4 regions of the Pseudomonas sp. LBUM1640 genome follow, and region 3 is predicted to be linked to each of the others. Evidence: predicted binding sites of a transcription regulator. Region 3 holds the regulator's gene; each other region holds the start of a gene.
What was found. Region 3 encodes FliA, which starts transcription of late flagellar genes. Its sites were predicted from a motif close to CTAAAGTTTNNNNNNNNNNNGCCGNTAA; they were not measured.
Positions count from the first base shown of each region.

Region 1: the regulator FliA is predicted to act here: its motif matches at 4,156-4,183, upstream of ACA065_RS14065 (methyl-accepting chemotaxis protein).
Region 2: the regulator FliA is predicted to act here: its motif matches at 3,953-3,980, upstream of ACA065_RS07300 (methyl-accepting chemotaxis protein).
Region 4: the regulator FliA is predicted to act here: its motif matches at 1,785-1,812, upstream of flgM (flagellar biosynthesis anti-sigma factor FlgM).

Region 1 covers NZ_CP166816.1:3,114,192-3,119,972, reverse strand. The annotation lists gene ACA065_RS14080 (aldo/keto reductase) at 1-539, shown strand, start outside; gene ACA065_RS14075 (M91 family zinc metallopeptidase) at 739-2,283, shown strand; gene ACA065_RS14070 (M91 family zinc metallopeptidase) at 2,513-4,051, shown strand; gene ACA065_RS14065 (methyl-accepting chemotaxis protein) at 4,242-5,781, shown strand, end outside.
Region 2 covers NZ_CP166816.1:1,632,126-1,637,906, reverse strand. The annotation lists gene ACA065_RS07315 (NAD(P)/FAD-dependent oxidoreductase) at 1-1,245, shown strand, start outside; gene ACA065_RS07310 (PLP-dependent cysteine synthase family protein) at 1,381-2,475, opposite strand; gene nhaA (Na+/H+ antiporter NhaA) at 2,692-3,867, shown strand; gene ACA065_RS07300 (methyl-accepting chemotaxis protein) at 4,064-5,686, shown strand.
Region 3 covers NZ_CP166816.1:4,947,959-4,953,739, forward strand. The annotation lists gene ACA065_RS21700 (chemotaxis protein CheA) at 1-446, opposite strand, end outside; gene ACA065_RS21705 (protein phosphatase CheZ) at 458-1,246, opposite strand; gene ACA065_RS21710 (chemotaxis response regulator CheY) at 1,265-1,639, opposite strand; gene fliA (RNA polymerase sigma factor FliA) at 1,808-2,548, opposite strand; gene fleN (flagellar synthesis regulator FleN) at 2,545-3,378, opposite strand; gene flhF (flagellar biosynthesis GTPase FlhF) at 3,485-4,801, opposite strand; gene flhA (flagellar biosynthesis protein FlhA) at 4,813-5,781, opposite strand, start outside.
Region 4 covers NZ_CP166816.1:5,320,169-5,325,949, reverse strand. The annotation lists gene ACA065_RS23465 (flagellar brake protein) at 56-805, opposite strand; gene ACA065_RS23460 (flagella synthesis protein FlgN) at 902-1,372, opposite strand; gene flgM (flagellar biosynthesis anti-sigma factor FlgM) at 1,421-1,747, opposite strand; gene flgA (flagellar basal body P-ring formation chaperone FlgA) at 1,890-2,654, opposite strand; gene ACA065_RS23445 (chemotaxis protein CheV) at 2,736-3,668, shown strand; gene cheR (protein-glutamate O-methyltransferase CheR) at 3,712-4,539, shown strand; gene ACA065_RS23435 (hypothetical protein) at 4,631-4,996, opposite strand; gene flgB (flagellar basal body rod protein FlgB) at 5,756-5,781, shown strand, end outside.

The DNA.
Region 1 (5,781 bases), 1.8 Mb from region 3:
TGGGCTTGAGCGAAGCGTCCGCCGCCAGCCTGGAACGTGCGCACAAGGTGCATCCGATCAGTGCCCTGCAAAGCGAATATTCGCTATGGAGCCGCGACCAGGAAGACAACGGTTGCCTGGCAGCCTGCCAACGCCTTGGCATCGCCTTTGTGCCCTACAGCCCATTGGGGCGCGGCTTTCTCACCGGCGCGCTGAAAAGCCCGGATGACTTCGCCGCCGACGACTACCGCCGCTCCAGCCCGCGCTTCCAAGGCGAAAACTTTGCTAAAAACCTGCGGTTGGTGGATCAGGTCAAGGCGCTGGCCGCTGAAAAAAGCATCACTGCCGGGCAATTGGCATTGGCCTGGGTACTCGCACAAGGCGATTACCTGATCCCGATTCCCGGGACCAAGCAGCGCAAGTACCTGGAAGAAAACGTGGCGGCAGTCGATATCACGCTCAGCCCTGCCGAATTGGCCGCCCTGGCATCGATCTTCCCGGCGGGCGCTACGGCGGGTGCGCGCTACCCCGAAGCCTCGATGGGGTTGGTGAACCAATAGCAACCGTGGGCGGAACATGCTGTGCGGCGCTGACAGCGTTTGCCTGCGGGTTCACACGGCAACGGTGCAGCGCCTGCACGACATATTTCGCAGAAAGATCCCGCGCAGTCAGCTGGAACGGTTTCGGCAGCAGCTCCACGTAATGGGTAGCCCTGATAAGCAATCAGGCCTATAACAATTCAATGTGAAGGATTCACAAATGCTGCTTCCCCTGGCTTATTCGGCCGCCCCTCCCAAACCTCCCACTGCCCCTGCCCCGTTCGTCAAGCCTCAGCCGTCGCCCTACGACCCACCCGCCGACTTGACGCCCGGCCCCGTTAACCGCAGGACGCACCCAGTGCTGGTCGACGGGGATATCAAAATCAGCCGACTCATAGACTGGGATACGTCGGACCCTAAAAACCCGCAGATTGTGCAGAATTGGCTTCTGGTGGAAACCGGTGACCACTCCGACCATATCCATGTACGCAGTTGGCCGGGCAACCGGCTGAAAATTTTAATCAACGGCACCTCGCATCTACTCGACATCAACGAAAAGCCTGACCTGGAACAGAGCCTCTGGATCAAAGCCAAGGGCGGCGATGACACGGTCATTATCGACGCTGATGTCACACTGCGTGTCGACATTGAAGGCGGCGATGGCGCCGACTACCTCCAGGCGGGAGGCGGCAGGAGCAGGCTCTTTGGAGGGCGCGGCAGCGACTTCCTGCGACTGGGCAGCGGCCTGGGTTACGCCGAAGGCAATGAAGACGACGATGCGATCATCGGTGGCACAGGCTCTGTCGTGATGTACGGCAACCAAGGTGATGACCGGCTTTATGCCGGGTCAGGCCCCGCGACCAAACAGAGTTACCTGGACGGTGGCGATGGCCGGGATTTTCTTCATGCAGGTAGCGGGCACAGCGTTCTGCATGGTGGCAACGACGATGATCGTTTGGCCGGGTATGACCGCACGACCTTCTACACGGGCAAAGGCCGCGACCAGATCTGGAATAATCAGCGCGAAGATCGCATTTACGCCGACGCCAATGACCGGTACGACAAAACCCAAGGTTCGGCGTTCACCGAGGTGAAACCGAGCAACGTCGGGGAACAGGGTTTCACCGTGCAGGGAGACGCACGGTTCCAGCAACGCGTAACCGACGACTTTGAATTTTTGCGCAGTTCGCCCTTAGGCCAGCTGGCCCTGGCGAAAATGGATGAACTCGCAGGAGTGAATGGCGGCAAGGTAACGATCACGCCGGCGCCCCCCGGCGTTAACGCCTACGAGTTTGTGAGCACCGCACTGGACACAATGACACCTGAGGCAAAAAATAAGGCTACCGCCACCGACTATGGCACCATCACCGACGGCGCCCCTGGCGCCCGTGCGGATCGCGGCTCAATTTTCTATGACGCCCAGTCGATCCTCGAAAGTGCCGACCAAACCAACACGACCGTCCCTGTCACTGCCCTCTTTCATGAGATTGCCCATGCCTACAATGGCGCCACCGGCACATTCCTGGCCGGTCAGAGCAGCGAGCAACTGGAGTCCGGGGAATCGGAACCGGTCAATAATGATGAGCTCCAAGCCGTCGGCCTACCCAACAGCGCTAAACCGTTTGACTTGGATCTCGACCCCCTGACGCCGCCCGGCACGTTCAATCCAAAACAGTTCACCGAGAACGCCCTGAACGCAGAGATGGACAAGCCCTTGAGGAAACTCTACGCGTTTGAGACCAGCGATCAGGGTAACGGCACCTGATACCCCGCGCTGCGCATTGGTCGCCAGTGAAATGGCCAGGCCTGAACGCAGGCGCTAAATGATCTGGAGGCTGCACCGGCGACCTGGCAGGTCGCCGGTGCAGGCGCGCCATGAAATGCCTGGTCGAAAACCCTTCGCCGTCCACAGGAACCCTTTTGATTGGATTCCCACGCAAGAGTATTCCTGACGCCCCGTCAGGTCTTTCACGATCAGCCTGAAGGACATACCGATGCAGTTACCCCTCGCCCATTCTCCCGCAACCCGTTCTCGCTACACGGCGTCTACCGAGCCGGACAAGCCCAAACCGTCACCCTATGACCCACCGTCCGACCTCACGCCAGGAATGAACGTGAGAACCCATACACTGCTTGAAAAGGATGATGTGAAGTTCAGTCGGGAAATCGCGTGGGCCAACGACGACCCCAAAAAAAATCCGAAAATCGTATCGAACCGGATCGTGGTGGAAACCGGCGACGGCGCAGACCAGATCCACGTGCGCAATTGGCCGGGCGACAAGCTGCAGTTCACCGTCAATGGCAAGTCGTACCTGCTCGATGCCAAAGAAAAACAAGGGCCGGCACAGGGCCTCTGGTTCAAGACCAATGGCGGCAATGACTCGGTCATCATCGACGACGACGTCAAGATTCGCGTGGACATTGACGGCGGCGAGGGTGACGACTACATGCAGGCCGGTGGTGGCAGGACCCGATTCTATGGAGGACGCGGCAACGACTTCATGCGGCTGGGCAGCGGTCTTGGTTACGCCGAAGGCAATGAGGACGACGACACAATCATTGGGGGAACCGGCCATGCCGTGATGTACGGCAACAAAGGCCGCGACCGTCTGTTCGGTGGTTTGGGCCCCGCGACCAAGCAGAGCCACTTGGACGGCGGTGACGACGAGGACGAACTGTATTCAGGCAACGGACATAGCGTTCTACATGGCGGCAAGGGTGATGATCTATTGGTGGGACACGACCGCACGACGTTCTATACCGGGAAGGGCAACGACCGCATCTGGAATAATCGGCTCAAGGATCGCATTTACGCCGGTGCCAATGATGTGTTCGACCGCACTCAAGGCTCGGCGTTTACCGAGGTGAAACCGAGCAATGCCGGCGAGAAGGGTTTCGAGGTGCAAGGCGCGGAAGACTTCAAACAACACGTCGCCGACGATCTTGAGTTTTTCCGCAGTTCGCCTCTCGGTCAACAGACGCTCACCGAGATGGACAAGCTCGCCGTGGCAAATGGCGGCAAGGTCACTATCGATGAAACCAGCTTTGGCTCAAAGTATCAGTTTTTCAGTAACGAACTGGGTAATTGGACGCCTGAGTCAGGCAAACTCGGCGACTCGACATTCGGCAGTATTGTTAATGGCGCCCCCGGCTCTCCAGCAGACCTCGCCTGGATCGGTTATAACCCGGCAGCTATCCTCGAAAGCGCTGACGGCAACTACATGATAACGCCGGCAATCGCCCTATTTCATGAGATTGGCCACGCCTACAATGGCGCTACCGGCACCCACCTGTTGGGTGAGACCGTCGAACATCCAGCACCCGACAAACCGTTGCCCGTCAACAATCTTGAACGCCAAGTCGTGGGCTTACCCAGCGATGCAGAACCCTTTGACTTTGATAACGACCCCTCGACGCCTCCGAGTACGATCAACCCGAAACCGTTCACGGAGAACGGCTTGAACGAAGAAATGGGTAAATCGTCAAGACCCGCTTACCTATTCAAAAAAAGCGCCCAGGGACGCGGTATCTAATACACCGCAATACCTAAGCAACCGCGCCACCAACGGTTGATATACGTAGCGAGGCAGGCAACTGACCTCGCTACATGAAATTAAACAACGTTGCACCCTCGTACCTAAAGCTCTTCCTTCCCAGGCCGATAGCCCGATGAAGCTCTAACACAGCCGCGTCGATAATAAACGCTTCGTAAGGACGACCCCCATGCCCCCATTACGCTCCATCCAAACCCGCTACACCGTGTTTCTGGTGCTGTTCGTCCTGGTGCTATTTGTGTTGACCGTCGTGGGCATCGGCCAGTTGGTCGCCCCCACGCTAAAACACACCGAAGAACAAGTGGTGCTCAACCGCATCGCTGAAGTGGCCGTGCAGATCCAAGGCGAACTGAATAAGGTTCAGGCCCAGCAACGCAGCATCACCCAAACCATTCCCCTGCTCGACAGCGATGCCATCGACAAGGTGCTGCCCGGCCTGGTGGACCAGTATGGCGAGCTGAAGGTCTTCGGCGGCGGCATCTGGCCACTGCCCAACCAGCGCACCCCGGGGCGTAACAAACACAGCACGTTCTGGCACCGTGATGCCTCGGGCAAGCTGGCGGTCAACACCTTCTGGAACAGTGACGCCGCGCCCAACTATTACGACCAGAGCTGGTACAAAGGCGGCCTGGCCTCGCCACGCGGCCAGTGCGCCTGGGCAGCTGCCTACAAGGATGATGCCAGCCAGGAGCCGCGCACCAACTGCGCCATGGCGATCCAGCGTGACGGAGCGGCGTACGGCGTCGCCACCATCGACGTGACCCTGGGGTTCTTCAATGACCTGGTGGCCAGCAAGGAGAAAGACATCGGCGGGCAGATGCTGATCGTCGAGGGCGACGGCAAGATCATCAGCAACAGCACACGCCTCAGCGGCCCGGTGGTGTTGAAGAACATCAGCGAACTGGCCGGTACGTCAGCCTTTGCCGCCCAGGTCAGCAAGGCGCTTGCCCATCGCGACCAGGCGCTGCAGCGCAGTGAATTCGACAACCAGGGTGTGGCCAGCACCTTCTACATGCGCCCGATCGAGGGCACGCCCTGGTTCCTCGCCACCGCCCTGCCCACTTCGCTGATCACCGCCCAGCGCGATGACGTGCTCGGCACCCTGGCGATGCTGCAAGTTCCCATGGTGTTGCTGCTGGTGCTGTTGGCGTTCTACGCGATCCGCCAGTTGGTACAGCGCATGAAGTCGCTGAGAACCAATATCGACGCACTGTCCGCCGGCGATGCCGACCTGACGCGGCGCATCACCATCCGTGCCGAGGATGAAATGGGCGCAATCGGCCATTCGGTCAACCGCTTTATCATCTACCTGCAAAACATGATCGGTGAAGTGACCCAAGCTACAGGCGCGATGGCCTCGGGGCTTGAGCAATTGCAGCAAACCTCGGCGCAGACCAATCGGATTCTGGTGCGGCATGCCTCAGAGACAGACCAGACGGTCACCGCCATTACTGAGATGAGCTCCACCGCCGACACCGTTGCGCAAAACGCGGCTGAGACGGCGTCGTTCACCCAGCGCGCCAACGAACACGCCGACCGCTCCCGCGTCGTGGTGGGTGAAGCCTCCAGCAGTGTCAGCGCCTTGATCGGCGAAGTGGCCAGCGCCACCCACACCGTGGAAAACATGCGCCAGGACGCCGCGCGCATCACTGAAACCCTGGGCGTGATCGGCGCAATTGCCGGCCAGACCAACCTGTTGGCACTCAACG
Region 2 (5,781 bases), 3.3 Mb from region 3:
ATCATCCTCGAACGCGGCAAGGAAGTGCGCCAGCGCACCAAAGACACCTGGGGCCTGTGGCGCAAAAGCGTACTCAACCCCGAGTCCAACGTGCAGTTTGGCGAAGGCGGCGCCGGGACCTTCTCCGACGGCAAGCTCTACAGCCAGATCAAGGACCCGAAATTCCACGGTCGCAAAGTCCTGCACGAGTTCGTCAAAGCCGGTGCACCGGAAGAAATCCTCTACGTCAGCAAGCCGCACATCGGTACGTTCCGCCTGACCGGCGTGGTCGAAAACATGCGCCAGCAGATCATCGCCCTGGGCGGTGAAGTGCGCTTCGAACAGCGGGTTACCGATGTGCTGATCGAAGACGGCCAGTTGAACGGCGTAGTCATCGACGGCGGCGAACAAATCCTTTCCAGGCATGTGATTCTTGCCCTGGGCCACAGCGCCCGCGACACCTTCCGTATGCTGCATGGCCGTGGCGTGTACATGGAGGCCAAGCCGTTCTCGGTGGGTTTCCGTATCGAACACCCACAGTCGCTGATCGACGCCGCGCGCCTGGGCAAATACGCCGGGCACCCGAAACTCGGCGCGGCCGACTACAAACTGGTGCACCACGCCAAGAACGGCCGCTCGGTCTACAGCTTCTGCATGTGCCCGGGCGGTACGGTGGTGGCGGCCACGTCCGAGCCGAACCGCGTGGTGACTAACGGCATGAGCCAATACTCGCGTAACGAACGCAATGCCAACTCCGGCATTGTGGTCGGCATTACGCCTGAAGTGGATTACCCAGGCGGCCCGCTGGCCGGCATCGAGTTGCAGGAGCGCCTGGAATCCCACGCCTACATCCTGGGTGGCAGCAACTACGAGGCGCCGGCACAACTGGTGGGCGATTTCATCGCCGGCAAGCCGTCCACGGCCATCGGCAGTGTGGAACCGTCCTACAAGCCAGGGGTGTCGATGGGTGACTTGGCCCTGGCCTTGCCGGACTTCGCCATCGAAGCGATTCGTGAAGCACTGCCGGCGTTCGAGAAGCAGATCAAGGGCTACTCGCTGCACGATGCAGTGCTGACCGGTATCGAGACGCGCACTTCATCGCCGCTGCGGATTACCCGTGACGAGTCGATGCAGAGTTTGAACGTCAAAGGCCTGTTCCCGGCCGGTGAAGGTGCCGGTTACGCTGGTGGGATTCTGTCGGCGGGCGTTGACGGAATTCGGATTGCCGAGGCGTTGGCGCGGGATATGTTGGGTATTGAGGCCTGACACAGACCCTGAAAATACCGCAGTTCAAATGTGGGAGCGGGCTTGCTCGCGAAAGCGGTAGTTCAGTCGATGATTTGTTGACTGACAGTCCGCCTTCGCGAGCAAGCCCGCTCCCACATTGGGTTTTGGGTTGTTTCAGATATTGGCGCGCAGGATTGTTTCCGGCAACGGCTCGCCCCGCTCCACACTGGCCGCAACGGCCGCAATCAAGCCGTCCAGCTCATACCCTTGACCGGTGAGCCACGCCTGATCGTAGTAAGTGGTGGCATACCGCTCACCCCCATCACACAAAATCGCCACGATCGACCCCGACTCCCCCGCCGCTTTCATCTGCTGCGCCGCCACCAAGGCGCCAATCAGGTTAGTCCCGCTGGACCCGCCAACCCGCCGCCCCAGTCGCTCGGCCAGGTAATGCATGGCCGCCAGTGACAGCGCATCCGGCACCTTGACCATCGCATCAATCACCTTGGGCAAAAACGACGCCTCGACCCGTGGCCGGCCGATCCCTTCGATCCGCGAGCCGCAATCCAGGCGCAGGCTGGCGTCGCCAGTCAGGTAGTAGTCGAAGAACACCGAACGTTCGGCATCGGCGCATAACACGCGCGTGCAATGCTGGCGATACCGTACGTAGCGCCCCAAGGTCGCGGTGGTGCCGCCGGTGCCGGGGCTGGAAATCAACCAGCTCGGCTCGGGGTAATGCTCAAAACGCATCTGCTGGAAGATCGACTCGGCAATGTTGTTGTTCGCCCGCCAGTCCGTCGCACGCTCGGCGTAGGTGAATTGGTCCATGAAGTGACCGCCACTTTCCTTCGCCAACCGTTCGGATTCGGCGTAGATCTGCGTCGGATCCTTCACCAGGTGGCTCTTGCCACCGTAGAAAGCGATCTGGTCGATCTTCGCCTGGGAAGTCGTGGCCGGCATCACCGCAATAAACGGCAGGCCGAGCAAACGCGCAAAGTACGCTTCCGAAACCGCTGTAGAACCGCTGGACGCCTCGATCACCGGCGCGTCCGGTTTGAGCCAGCCGTTACACAGGGCATACAGGAACAGCGAGCGGGCAAGGCGATGCTTGAGGCTGCCCGTCGGATGGCTGGACTCATCCTTGAAGTACAACTCGATACCCGGCAAGCCCGGCAGTGGCAAGGGGATGAGATGCGTGTCGGCGCTGCGCTGAAAGTCCGCTTCAATGATGCGAATGGCTTCGCGGGCCCAGGTACGGTGGTCACTCATAAGGTGCGTCTCTCAAGATTTCAGCCCCAATTTTAGGGGGTTTCCTACACTGCACACAGATACAGTGACGTCTCAATTAGTCACACAATTGCTAGGCTCAAGCGCAACGTCCACTCTGCCTGTCGCTTATAACAAATAAGAATATAACTTTTGTTTTAACAACTAACGGTACGGGTTAGGGTAGCCACCTATTGAACCTGGATTGGAGAGCATCCCTTGCCTCTGCGTAGCACTTTCACCCGTTTCTTCCAGCTGGAAGCCGCCAGCGGTCTGTTGTTGATCGCCGCTGCCGCCCTGGCGCTGATCATCAACAATTCACCGTTGTCGCACCTGTACAACGCCTTTCTCGACGTACCGGTGGTGGCACAGGTTGGCGCGCTGAAAATCGCCAAACCTGCCCTGCTGTGGATCAACGATGGCCTGATGGCCCTGTTCTTCCTGTTGATCGGCCTGGAGGTCAAGCGCGAGTTGCTCGATGGCCACCTGTCCAAGCCCTCGCAAGTGGTCTTGCCGGGCGCTGCAGCCATTGGCGGCATGGTGGTGCCGGCGCTGATCTACTGGGCAATCAACAAGGACTACCCCGCCGCGCTTTCCGGCTGGGCGATCCCCATGGCCACCGATATTGCCTTCGCACTCGGCGTTCTGGCCCTGCTGGGCAAGCGCGTGCCGGTGTCGCTGAAACTGTTCCTGATGACGCTGGCCATCATTGATGACCTCGGTGCAATTATCGTCATCGCCGTGTTCTATTCAGCTGACCTGTCGGGCGCCGCCTTGGCGGGTGCAGGCGCTTGCTTGATTGCCTTGATCGCGATGAACCGCCTGGGCGTAATCAAGCTCGGGCCGTACTTGATCATCGGCCTGATCCTGTGGGTGTGTGTGCTCAAAAGTGGTGTGCACGCCACACTGGCGGGCGTAACCCTGGCCTTCTGCATCCCGATGCGCACCAAGAATGCCGAGCCGTCGCCGCTGATGACCCTGGAACACGCCCTGCACCCGTGGGTGGCCTATGCCATCCTGCCGCTGTTCGCGTTCGCCAACGCTGGCGTGTCCCTGACCGGCGTCAGCCTGGAAAGCTTCACCCATCACGTGCCCCTGGGCATCGCCGCCGGCCTGCTGATCGGCAAGACCGTCGGCGTGTTCGGCCTCACGTGGCTCGCCATCAAGACCGGCATTGCAGCCCTGCCCAGCGGCGCGAATTGGGGCCAGGTGTTTGGGGTGGCGATCCTGTGCGGTATCGGCTTTACCATGAGCCTGTTTGTCGGCTCCCTGGCGTTCGTACCGGGCGCCAGTGAGTTCGCAGGTGAAGATCGCATGGGGATTCTGACCGGGTCGATCCTCGCGGCGTGTATGGGTTACGCCGTGACAGCCATGGCGAGCCGCAAGAAAGCCTGAGCGCTCTGAAAGCCCCACAAAAACCCCCAACCGGTCGCCTGGTTGGGGGTTTTCTTTTTCTGAAGATGACACTTACTTCAAACGCCTAAAGACTTTCTGCTCGCCGCCGACTAGTGAATGTGGCGCTCCAACTGTCCCCGCCTGGGACACCGGCCGACACTGCTCCCCAACGCTTTCCAGCCCGAGCGAAAATCCCATGTTCCTGAGAAATATAAGAATCACCGCCAGAGCCTTCATCGGCTTCGCGGCTATTGCGTCGCTGAGTGTGTTTCTCGGTCTGTTCGCCCTCAAGCAGATAGGCGAAGTCCAGTCACAGGCTGCCGATATTCAGAACAATTGGATGCAGCGCGTCAGGCTACTGGCCCTGGCGAATGCTTCGCTCGATCGTTTTCGCCTCGGCGAAATGGCGCACATCCTGTCCTCAAGCGATGCCGACATGCAGACCTACGAAGACAAATCCGCCGGCCGCCTGAAAAGCGTCAAGGAACAGCTCGCGCAATATGCGCTGCTGCTGCGCACGCCTGAGGAAAAATCACGGCTGGAGGTGTTCAACCAAAGCCTGGATGCCTACGCGAAGAACCACACCGAGATGCTCAAACGCTCACGCTCAGGCGATAAAGCCGGCGCCCGCGACTTTCTCAACAGTATTCGAGAGAGCTATGAGCAGATGACCAAGAACTTCGATCAGCTGATAGATCTCGCCAACAAAGGCGCAGAACAGGCCGGCCGGACGTCCGAAGACGCTTACCGGCATGCCGTGAACGGTATCGCCATCGTTATCCTGCTGGTGAGTGCCGGCACAGTCTTGGTGGCATGGCTGCTGACCCGGAGCATTACCGGGCCGATCATTGAAGCGGTGCAGGTGGCCGAAACCATTGCCAAGGGGGATCTCACCCAGCCCATCAACCCTACGGGCAACGACGAGGCCACGCGCCTGCTGCGGGCGCAAGAAACCATGCGCAACAACCTGGTGCAGACCCTGCGGCACATTACCGGTTCATCCAGCCAATTGGCCGCGGCGGCTGAACAACTGAATGCGGTCACCGCCGAGGGTAGCCGCGACCTGCAGCGGCAACATGGGGAGATCGAGCAAGCGGCCACGGCCGTCACTGAGATGACCACCGCGATTGAAGAGGTCGCGCGAAATGCGGCATCGACCTCTGACCTGTCCCAAGAGTCGCGCAGCATCGCGTTGAAAGGCCAGCAGCGCATGGTTGAGGCGTTGAGTTCGATCCAGGCGCTGACCCGTGGGGTTGAAGTCAGCTCAGGTCAAGTCGGCGGCCTCGCCGAACAGGCTAAAGGGATCGGCAAGGTACTCGATGTGATCCGCACCATTGCCGAGCAAACCAACCTGCTGGCGCTGAACGCTGCCATCGAAGCTGCACGCGCCGGTGAGGCCGGTCGTGGTTTCGCGGTGGTCGCCGACGAAGTTCGTGCGCTGGCCCATCGCACCGCCCAATCGACGCAAGAAATCGAGCAGATGATCGGCAGCATCCAGGCCAACACGGCCAGCACCGTCAACACCATGCTCGACAGCAGCACCATGACCCAGCAAACCCTGGGGCTGGCCGAGTTGGCGCAACAGGCACTGGCGGACATTCTGGCGGCCAACGATGAGATCAACGACCGCAACCTGGTGATCACCACCGCGGCGGCGGAGCAAGCTGACGTTGCCCGGGCGGTTGATCGCAACTTGCTGAACATTCAGCAGTTGTCGATTCAGTCGGCAGAAGGTTCGACCCAGACGACTGCTGCCTCGCAATCCCTTGCCGGCCTGGCGCATGAGCTGAACACGATGGTGAAGCACTTTCAGGTTTGAAGGGCGGCTTTAAATTTCACAATGCATGGCCGACCGCAGTCTCTGTGGCGAGGGAGCTTGCTCCCGTTGGGCCGCGAAGCGGCCCCGCTCTGATG
Region 3 (5,781 bases):
TCCGCTTCCGGCTCGGCCACTGGCGCCGCTTCCACCACCGGCGCAGCCGCGGTGTCAGCAGGTTCCGCCAGGCGCGCCAGGGCGGCCAGCAGTTCCGGGGTGGCGGCAGTGATCGGTGCACGTTCGCGCACTTCGCTGAACATGCCGTTGACCGCATCCAGTGCTTCGAGAATTACGTCCATCAGTTCCGAGTCGACGTGGCGTTCACCCTTGCGCAGGATGTCGAACACGTTCTCGGCGATGTGACAGCACTCCACCAGCTCATGGAGCTGGAGGAAGCCGGCGCCCCCTTTTACAGTGTGAAAACCGCGAAAAATTGCATTGAGCAGGTTCGCATCATCCGGGCGGCTTTCCAGCTCGACCAGTTGTTCGGACAGTTGCTCTAAAATTTCGCCGGCCTCTACAAGGAAATCCTGAAGGATTTCTTCATCGGCGCCGAAGCTCATGTGGGTGCTCCTTAGAAGCCTAAACTGGATAACAGGTCATCTACGTCATCCTGACCTGACATAACGTCTTCACGTTTATCGGCATGAATCTGCGGACCTTCACCCTTGGCGAGATGTTTTTGTGGATCTTTTTCCGAGAGGATCGCTTCGCGGTCATGTTCGATGCCGGCAAAACGATCAACTTGGCCGGCCATGAGCACCAATTTGAGCAGGTTGCTTTCCACTTCGGTGACCAGTTGGGTCACGCGCTTGATCACTTGACCGGTGAGGTCCTGGTAATCCTGGGCGAGCAGAATGTCATTGAGGTTGCTGGCAACCGTGCGGTTTTCCTGCTCGCTGCGCGACAAAAACCCGTCGACCCGACGCGCCAGTTCACGAAATTCTTCCGCGCCCACTTCCCGACGCATGAAGCGACCCCAGTCAACGCTCAGAGCCTGAGCTTCGGTGGCCATGCCATTGACCAAGGGCGTTGCGTTTTCCACCAGGTCCATGGTGCGGTTGGCCGCCGCCTCAGTCAGCCTGACCACGTAGGACAGGCGTTCGGTGGCATCGGTGATTTGCGAAATTTCTTCGGCCTGGGGCATATGCGGGTCAATCTGGAAATTGACGATCGCACTGTGCAGCTCGCGTGTGAGCTTGCCCACTTCCTGGTACAGGCCGCGGTCACGGGTCTGGTTGAGCTCATGGATTAACTGCACCGCGTCGCCGAACTGGCCTTTTTCAAGGCTTTCGACCAACTGGTGAGCATGCTTTTTCAGGGTCGATTCAAAATCGGCCTGCGATGATTCTTTATGCTCCATAGCTCCCCCGTGGCAGCATCAATGACCGATGCGTTCGAAGATTTTTTCGATCTTCTCTTTCAAGGCCAGTGCAGTGAATGGCTTGACCACGTAACCGTTAACCCCAGCTTGGGCGGCTTCGATGATCTGTTCACGCTTGGCTTCGGCGGTCACCATCAACACAGGCAAGCTGCGCAGCTTTTCATCGGCGCGCACGTGACGCAGCAAATCGATGCCGGTCATGCCCGGCATGTTCCAGTCGGTTACCAGAAAGTCGATGCTCCCGCTGTTGAGGATCGGAATCGCCGTAATGCCGTCATCCGCCTCGACCGTGTTGGTGAACCCAAGGTCACGCAACAGGTTTTTTATGATCCGCCGCATCGTTGAGAAGTCATCAACGATGAGGATTTTCATGTTCTTGTCCAATTCGACCTCCAAGCAGTCTTAAACGCGCCCAGCACCTGGACGCGCCATTTCAATCAACAGGCGTTACACAAAAAGGACTGCCCAGGGCACCACGGTACGAACCCGCGAAGGCGTGAAGCCTTCGCGGTAGCGTCTGCAGTGTCCCCACACTGCCTGTCAGCGCGCGCGCCACTCTCCCAATCGCCCCCGCAAGCGGGCTGCGCACTGGCTGTGCAACTGGCTGACACGTGATTCGCTGACCCCCAGGACCTCACCGATTTCCTTGAGGTTCAGCTCTTCGTCGTAGTACAGCGCCAACACCAGCCGTTCACGCTCCGGCAAATTGGCAATCGCTTCCGCCAACGCACTCTGGAAACGTTCATCTTCCAGATCGCGCGACGGCTCGAGATGTGCACTCGCGCCGTCCTCGTGCAGCCCTTCGTGTTCGCCGTCCTGCAACAGGTCGTCGAAACTGAACAGGCGGCTGCCCAAGGTATCGTTCAAAATCCCGTAGTAATCGTCGAGACTCAATTGGAGTTCGGCCGCAACTTCATGATCTTTAGCGTCACGACCGGTTTTTGCTTCAATTGCGCGAATTGCGTCACTGACCATTCGCGTGTTGCGGTGTACCGAACGCGGCGCCCAATCCCCTTTACGCACCTCATCGAGCATCGCGCCACGAATGCGGATACCCGCATACGTCTCGAAACTCGCACCTTTGCTCGCGTCGTATTTGGTCGACACTTCGAGCAAACCGATCATGCCGGCCTGGATCAGGTCTTCGACCTGCACGCTGGCTGGCAGGCGTGCCAGCAGGTGGTAGGCAATGCGCTTGACCAGGGGCGCGTAGCGCTCGATCAATTCGCCTTGGCTGTCACGTGCCGACTTTTTGTAAAGGTTGTAGCCGCTGGATGTCATAGCACCGGTCCTGCGCTCGTCTGATGCACCAATCGCTCGACGAAAAACTCCAGATGCCCCCGAGGGTTGGCAGGCAACGGCCAAGTATCGACCTTCTGGGCAATAGCCTTGAACGCCAGTGCGCATTTCGAACGAGGGAACGCTTCGTAGACTGCACGCTGCTTTTGCACAGCCTTGCGTACGCACTCGTCATAGGGAACTGCGCCAACGTATTGTAAGGCGACATCGAGGAAGCGATCCGTGACCTTGGTCAACTTGGCGAACAGGTTTCGCCCTTCCTGCGGGCTTTGGGCCATGTTGGCCAGCACGCGGAAGCGGTTCATGCCGTAGTCACGGTTAAGCAGTTTGATCAGCGCGTACGCGTCGGTGATCGAGGTGGGTTCGTCGCAGACCACCAGCAGCACTTCTTGCGCTGCGCGTACGAAGCTGACCACGGACTCGCCGATGCCGGCGGCGGTGTCGATCACCAGCACGTCGAGGTTGTCGCCGATATCGCTGAAGGCCTGGATCAGGCCGGCATGCTGCGCCGGGCTCAGGTGCACCATGCTCTGGGTGCCCGAGGCGGCCGGCACGATGCGAATGCCACCGGGGCCTTGCAGCAGCACATCGCGCAGCTCGCAGCGGCCTTCAATCACATCGGCAAGGGTGTGTTTGGGTGTCAGCCCCAGCAAAACGTCGACGTTCGCCAGGCCCAGGTCAGCATCCAGCAGCATGACGCGACGGCCAAGCTCTGCCAGGGCCAGGGACAAATTCACTGACACGTTAGTTTTTCCGACGCCACCTTTGCCGCCGGTCACCGCGATCACCTGTACGGGATGCATGCTGCCCATTTTATTTCTTTACCTTGTCTTGCTTAGACGCAGGCTACATGGCTTGGCCGCGTGAATCGCTTGCAGACCATCGATGTAGATACATTTCACGGCGCTCATCCTGCCCTCACCCCACCCGTTTTGCGGGGTTGTGGTAAAGGTCGGCGAACATATCGGCCATCGCTTCCTCGCTAGGCTCTTCTTGCATTTGCACGCTGACAGCACGGCTGACCAACTGATGACGGCGCGGCAGATGGAGATCATCCGGGATCCGCGGCCCGTCGGTCAGGTAGGCGACCGGTAATTCATGACTGATGGCCAGGCTCAGCACTTCGCCCAGGCTCGCGGTTTCGTCGAGCTTGGTGAGGATGCAACCGGCCAGGCCACAACGCTTGTAGCTGTGGTAGGCAGCGGTAAGAACCTGTTTCTGGCTGGTGGTTGCAAGCACCAGGTAATTTTTTGACTTGATGCCACGCCCGGCCAGGCTTTCCAGCTGCATGCGCAACGCCGGGTCACTGGCTTGCAGGCCGGCAGTATCGATCAACACCACGCGTTTGCGCAGCAGTGGGTCGAGGGCATTGGCCAGGGACTGGCCCGGGTCGACGTGAGTCACCGTCACATTGAGGATGCGGCCCAGGGTCTTGAGCTGCTCCTGGGCGCCAATGCGGTAGCTGTCCATGCTCACCAGCGCGATATTCTGCGCGCCGTACTTGAGCACATAACGCGCCGCCAACTTAGCCAACGTGGTGGTTTTGCCCATGCCGGCAGGGCCGACCATGGCAATCACACCGCCCTCTTCCAGGGGTTCGATTTGCGGGGTGACGATCATGCGCGCCAAGTGCGCCAGCAACATGCGCCAGGCTTGGCGCGGCTCTTCAACTTCGGCGGTCAGCGCCAGCAGGTCGCGGGACAACGGGCCGGACAGGCCGATCCGTTGCAGGCGACGCCACAGGTTGGCCTGTTGCGGCTTGCTGCCTTGCAACTGGTTCCACGCAAGTGACCCCAGCTGCACTTCGAGCAGCTCACGCAGGCCATTGAGTTCAAAACGCATCGAATCGAACACGCGCTGATCGACTGCGGCGGCCGGGGCTGGCGCTGCAGGACGTGGCGGTTCTTTGAATGTCGGTTCAACCAGCGGCTCGGCAGCGGTCAGCGGCAGGCCGGCGAACAGTTGACGATTGGTGGTGGCGTCGCTGTCGCCGCGCATGCTCAGTTCAGCCTGGGCCGAGACAATGCGCGAGGCGGTCTTGCGCAGTTCGTCTTCAAGCTCCATGTTCGGCACGCGCGGCGCCAGGGCCGAGGGGGTGTAATCCAGCGCAGCCGTCAGCTCGACACCGCCGGCAATACGGCGATTACCGATAATCGCGGCATCGGCGCCCAGCTCATCACGTACCAGTTTCATGGCCTGACGCATATCGGCGGCGAAAAAACGCTTAACTTGCATATCCCACTACCTCAGCCATTGGGCCCTACTGTCGCGACGATAGTCACTTGCTTGTTGTCAGGAATTTCCTGATAAGCCAAAACGTGCAAATTCGGTACTGCCAGGCGTCCAAACCGCGACAACATCGCGCGGACCGGGCCTGCTACCAGCAGAATCACCGGGTGACCCGCCATCTCCTGGCGCTGCGCCGCTTCGATCAACGAGCGCTGCAGTTTTTCCGCCATGCTTGGCTCCAGCAGAACGCCTTCTTCCTGGCCTTGTCCGGCCTTCTGAATACTATTGAGCAATATCTGTTCCAACCTTGGCTCCAAGGTGATAACAGGCAGCTCAGACTCAATACCTACAATGCTTTGCACGATTGCGCGGGACAATCCGACGCGCACCGCCGCCACCAGCGCGGCAGTATCTTGACTCTTGGCGGCATTGTTGGCGATGGCCTCGGCGATGCTGCGAATGTCGCGTACTGGCACCTGTTCGGCGAGCAAGGCTTGCAGCACCTTGAGCAACTGCGACAGCGACAGCACGCCCGGCACCAGCTCTTCGGCCAATTTTGGCGAGGCTTTGGCCAGCAAACCCATCAATTGCTGGACTTCCTCGTGGCCGATCAGCTCGTGGGAGTGCTTGTAGAGAATCTGGTTGAGGTGGGTGGCGACCACGGTGCTGGCGTCGACCACGGTGTAACCGAGCGATTGTGCCTGGCTGCGCTGGCTGACTTCGATCCACACCGCTTCCAGGCCAAAAGCCGGATCTTTGGCGGTGATGCCGTTAAGCGTGCCGAATACCTGCCCAGGGTTGATCGCCAGTTCGCGGTCGGGGTAAATCTCGGCTTCGGCGAGGATCACGCCCATCAGGGTCAGGCGGTAGGCGCTGGGCGCCAGGTCAAGGTTGTCGCGAATATGTACGGTGGGCATCAGGAAGCCCAGGTCTTGGGACAGCTTCTTGCGCACACCCTTGATCCGCGCCAGTAATTGGCCGCCCTG
Region 4 (5,781 bases), 370 kb from region 3:
AAACGGGCAGCTCCCATCAGGAGCTGCCCGTTTTTTTTGCCGCGACCTTTAGTCTTTAAAGATCGTCGTCTTTGTCAAAGCGCCGCGCTTCACGCTGCAATTGGTACACAAAGCGCTCCACCTGGCGCTGCACCAAGCCGCTCATGTTGTGGAAGCGCACGCCGGCGAACGTGGTGTTGATCTTGTCTTCGAAGTGCAGGTAACGCAGTTCGACAGAGGTGGTCATGCTGCCGAAGGGCAGGGCGGCGATAAAGCGGTCGTAGACTTGGCCCAGTTGCAAACGCTCGGAGATGTCGCCTTCAAAGCGCAGCTTGCAGCCGGTGGCGGAGATATCCAGTAGTTTGCCGCTGACGGGGGCCTTGAGCTTTTCGCCGCCCAGCTCGATGTTGACCAGCTGTGCCAGCTTCAGCGCAGCGCGGAAGGCGTTGCGGCGCTGATGGTAGACCACCTCGTCGGGCATGCTGCCGGTATAGATGCGGTGGCCGCCTTTTTCGCTGATGGTCAGCGTGCCGTTGCTTTCCCAGGCGATACGCACGCCATCATGAAAGCCTTCGATTCGAAAGGGTTCGCCATTCTCAAGATAGCGTTCGCCGTCACGCGGAACCATTTCGTCCAGGGCCAGCGTCTTGCTGTCCCGGTCAACGTCTACCAGATAGCTTTGGAAGCGCTGGCTGCGTTCGTGGAAAGTGATGATCAGCGGATCATGGCTTTCTTGCAGCATCCGCAACGTGCCGGCGATTTCCAGAGGCGTGGTGAGCACCTTGGGTGGCTGCGGGGCATCTTCCGCATTAAGGGCGTTGAACACGGTTCTTCCATCTCCAGACAAAATACGACTACACGCAAGAACCGGCATTTTGCCAGCATGTAGCGCGCCTTGGATAGGGCGCGCTGTAAACCGGCGTCAGGCTTGGCTGCGGGTGCTTGGCTTGACCAGGCGTGAAGTGGAGCCTTGGGCGTTGTACAGGGCCGGAGGCTCTCCGCCGTGAAGTATGCGCAACTGGTTGGCGGTCGTCGCTTGCTGCAGCTGGATCGACTGACCGTTAAGCAGGTTGGCTTCCTGGCACTGGGCGAGCAATTGATTGAGTGCGGTGCTCTGCGTCAGCAACTGATCGCCAACCGAGGAGTGGCTGGCCAGTTGTGCGAGGCCGTCATGATCAGCCGGGAGGCCCAGGCTGATGAGAATTTCGCTGCGCTTCTTGCCATGCTGCTCCAGCAGCACGATCAGCGACTGTTTGCGCGCCAGGATTTCTTCCAGCAAGCGCATATCCCGGCCGTACAGGGCCAGGGACTCTTCTTTGAGCAGCTCGAGCAAATGTTGCGTCGGCGCCAGATCATCAATGATCAGTTGAAGCAAATGTTCGTCGTGGTGCATGGCTGGCCTTGGGTTTTAAGCGTCCAAAAGCCCTGCGCAGGCCTTTGCCTAGCGCTCGGCTTCGAAGTTAAGCAGTTTGCTGGCTACACGGTTGCTGTCGACTTTATAGCTGCCATCGGCGATTGCCTGTTTCAATTCGGCCACACGGGCTTTATTGACAACCGGCTGGTCGCGCAGCGAGTCAGTGACCTTCTGCAACTGTTGAGCCTCATTGCTCAGGTGTACGGATTCCCCGCTTTGGCTGGCGCTGGCCTGTTCTGCTTTGGCAGCAGGAGCTGGCTGGGCCTTGGCTTCCACGCTGTCCTTGGCACCGCTGGTGCGCGTGTTGCCGGGCAAAGCCGGGGTGTTATTCAAACGACTGAAATCGATGACCATGTTAAAAAAACCTCTGGGTATTTGGACGCTTGCCATGTTTTCGGCCATACCCGGACAAACTTTAGGCTCGATTGACAATAAACCTGCACGTGCGGATGTCTCACGCACAGTGTAGGAAAAGCAGGCGTCCTGTGCCAGTAAACTATAAAGCAACCTCGACTTGCCCGGGTGCCGTTACTTGCGCCTTGATCACCCGGTTGGAGTTGAGGTTTTTGACCCTGATCTGTTCGCTCATGCCGCCGTTGGACAGCGCTTCACCCGGCATTTTTACGGTCAGCCCGCCACTGCTGGCGGAAATGACCACCTGATCGCCTTTGCGAATCACCTCGGCCTGCTCCAGATGGACCAGAGTGATAACTTGGTCGGCGACCATTGGTCGGGTAAGTTTTTGCCCCACCGCCTGGTCAAGCGAGGTGAGGTAGCCCTGATTGATCAGGCTTATATCGCGTTCACGCATGGCCACGTCGTCGAAACCGATGATGCCGGTGCGTTTTAATGGCCGTGTCACCACCACCACATCGCGGAACAGTTTCACCTGTGCCGGTACGAACACAGTCCAGGGCGAAGCGCCTTCGCAGCGCACTTTGACTGTCACACGGCCGATGGGCTGGGCCGGGCTTTCCAGGGTGGCTGTCAATTCCTTGTCGCACATTGGCATGCGCAAGCGCGGGTCCAGTTGGTTGACCTGAATTTCATATCGCCCAGGCGTCTGTGTGGTTGCCAGATAATCTTCTACAGTGAACTCAAGAAAGCCTTGAGTGACGCCGATAAGGAGATCAGGCAGGGTGACATTATCTGCACGGGCCGTGGCGCCTGAGCCCACGGCAAACAAAGCCATCGTGACGCAGAGCAATCTGCAGTACCGTTGGAGGTTGGGGCGTCGGGAAACTGTCGTTTTGATATCCATGAATAATAAATAGCAAAGCTCGTGCCGTTTAGTGTTGGGTGCGCGTCGCACCCCCAAAGGTTTTAGCGTAGGAGTCTGGGCATGGCAGGAGTAATGGATTCAGTAAACCAGCGTACACAGCTGGTGGGGCAGAACCGCCTGGAGCTGTTGCTTTTTCGCCTCGATGGCAAGCAGCTATACGGCATCAATGTGTTTAAAGTTCGGGAAGTGTTGCAGTGCCCCAAGCTGACCATAATGCCTAAATCCAGCCCAGTGGTCTGTGGCGTGGCCAATATCCGTGGCGCAACTATCCCGATTCTTGACTTGGCCATGGCCACCGGTTCCGCCGGGTTGCAGGATCGCCAGAGCCCGTTTGTGATTATCACGGAGTACAACACCAAGACTCAGGGTTTCCTGGTGCGCTCGGTGGAGCGCATCGTCAACATGAACTGGGAAGAGATCCATCCGCCGCCCAAGGGCACCGGTCGTGATCACTACCTCACGGCGGTGACGCGGGTTGATAACCAGTTGGTGGAAATCATCGACGTGGAGAAAATCCTCGCCGAAGTGGCGCCCACCTCGGAATCGATCTCGGTGGGTGTCGTGGATGCCGAGACGGCGCACAAGGCTATTTCGCTGCGCGTGCTGACCGTGGACGATTCTTCGGTGGCCCGTAAGCAGGTAAGCCGTTGCCTGCAAACGGTGGGTGTAGAAGTGGTAGCCCTCAACGATGGGCGCCAGGCCCTGGATTACCTGCGCAAGCTGGTGGATGAAGGCAAGAAGCCGGAAGAAGAATTCTTGATGATGATCTCCGACATCGAGATGCCGGAAATGGACGGCTATACCCTCACGGCCGAGATACGCAACGACCCACGCATGCAAAAATTGCATATCATCCTGCATACTTCGTTGTCGGGTGTATTCAATCAGGCGATGGTCAAGAAGGTCGGTGCTGATGACTTTTTGGCCAAGTTCCGCCCTGATGACCTGGCATCCCGGGTAGTCGACCGGATCAAGGCAGCAGATCACGGCTAGGGGCTTTTTCCCTGGCGGTCTTACGATTTTAGAGGCGGTATCAGTGTCTACGGGTAATTTGGATTTTGAACAGTTCCGGGTCTTCCTGGAAAAAGCCTGTGGCATATTGCTCGGTGAAAACAAGCAGTACCTGGTATCCAGCCGTCTCAACAAACTGATGGAGCAGCAGGGCATCAAGTCCCTGAGTGAGTTGGTGCAGCGCATTCAGGGGCAGCCGCGCAGCGGGCTCAAGGAAATGGTGGTCGATGCAATGACCACCAACGAAACCTTGTGGTTTCGCGACACCTACCCCTTCGAGGTGCTCAAGAGCAAAGTGCTGCCGGAGGCTATCAAGGCAAGCCCGGGCCAGCGCCTGCGTATTTGGTCGGCTGCCTGTTCTTCGGGGCAGGAACCGTACTCGATCTCGATGTCCATCGACGAGTTCGAGCGCACGAACATGGGCCAGTTGAAGGCTGGGGCGCAAATTGTCGCCACGGACTTGTCCGGCACCATGCTCACCAACTGCAAGACCGGCGAGTACGACAGCCTGGCCCTGGGCCGTGGTTTGTCCCCGGAACGCCTGCAACGTTTCTTCGACCCCAAAGGGGCCGGGCGTTGGGCGATAAAGGCGCCGATCAAGAGCCGAGTAGAGTTTCGCTCGTTCAACCTGCTCGACAGCTATGCCAGCCTGGGCAAATTCGACATGGTGTTCTGCCGCAACGTGCTGATCTATTTCTCGGCCGAAGTGAAGAAAGACATCCTGTTGCGTATCCACGGCACGCTCAAGCGCGGTGGTTACCTGTTCCTCGGTGCGTCCGAGGCGCTGAACGGCTTGCCGGAACATTACCAGATGGTGCAGTGCAGCCCCGGTATCATTTACCAGGCCAAGTGATCGGCGTTTGAGCATAAAAAAACGGGAGGCCCCGCAAAGGCCTCCCGTTTTTTATGCGCGCAACGTTCCGACGGCGCCGCATCGGATGTAGTCAGGGCCGGGGTATCATTCGGATATTGCCAAGGATTATGGAGTGAGGCCCGTTGTTGGGCACCGTCGCGTTGAAAATACCTAGCCGCCCATCACCTGTCGTGGTGGCCGCGTAGGTTCCGTTCCCGGTTTGCGGCTGGGCTTGAGTGATGTTCTGTACGGTGGGACCGATTCGGGTGCCATTCATCGTCAGATACAAGGTCGAACCATCGCTGGTGGCCGCGCCGCCAATCACGACAAAGCTGAAGTCGTATGTGCGCCCTGCGATCATGGGTACGGCACGGGTGATGATATGGGCGCTGGCTGCCCGGCTGTTTGGCACGTCAACGACCACGCTCGAATTGATCACGTGCAGCAACATGCCCACATAAGGCCCCTGCGGTACCCAGCCCTGGAATGAGCCATCGCTGAAATCCCATATTGTGGGTGTAGGTGGAGTAACGATGGGGCTTGGGTTGATGTTCACCCTCACGGTGGGGGCTGGGGAAATTTGCAGGTTGCGTATGACCTGCAACACCAGACTTATAGTAGTTCCCGTGCTGGCTACCACGAAGGTCCTTGGTATGAGTATTTCGCATCGTGGAGCGTTTTGGGCAATGTAAAAGCTTTGATTGTGCTCACCGCCAAGGACGCTACTGAGCAACCTCAGAAATATCTGGTCTCCTGCAAGCATGGGGAAATCCAGGGTCAATCTGGCAGAGTCTCCGACGATAGTACGGGTAAAAAAATTCGGGATCGGGACCGCCGAATCCTGGTCGATAAATTTTGGTGCCGGGAGATTTAGCATTTTTGATGTCTCAGCAATGCGATGAAGTAACGTCTGCCCGATCAGACACCTGGGTGGGGGGTACCGCAACTGTCAGAACTGACAGTGCTGACGAGTGGTTAGGAATGGTTAGGAATGGTCAATCTTGAAAGTGGTGTTCTCCCCTCATGTGCTTCAATCCAAAAAAAGCGGCAATCCCATTGCCGCTTTACTGGCGCCACGCGGAAACCCGTTGCCGCTTTTCTGGCATTGCCGCCGGCAACCTCCCCGCAAACCCTTGAGTTACGGGGCTCTGGAAAACTGGCATGGGCCTTGCTATGACCTTGTTACGAAAAGCAGGTCAGCCTAAAGGTTTCCGCCATGAGCATCAGCTTCGATAAAGCGCT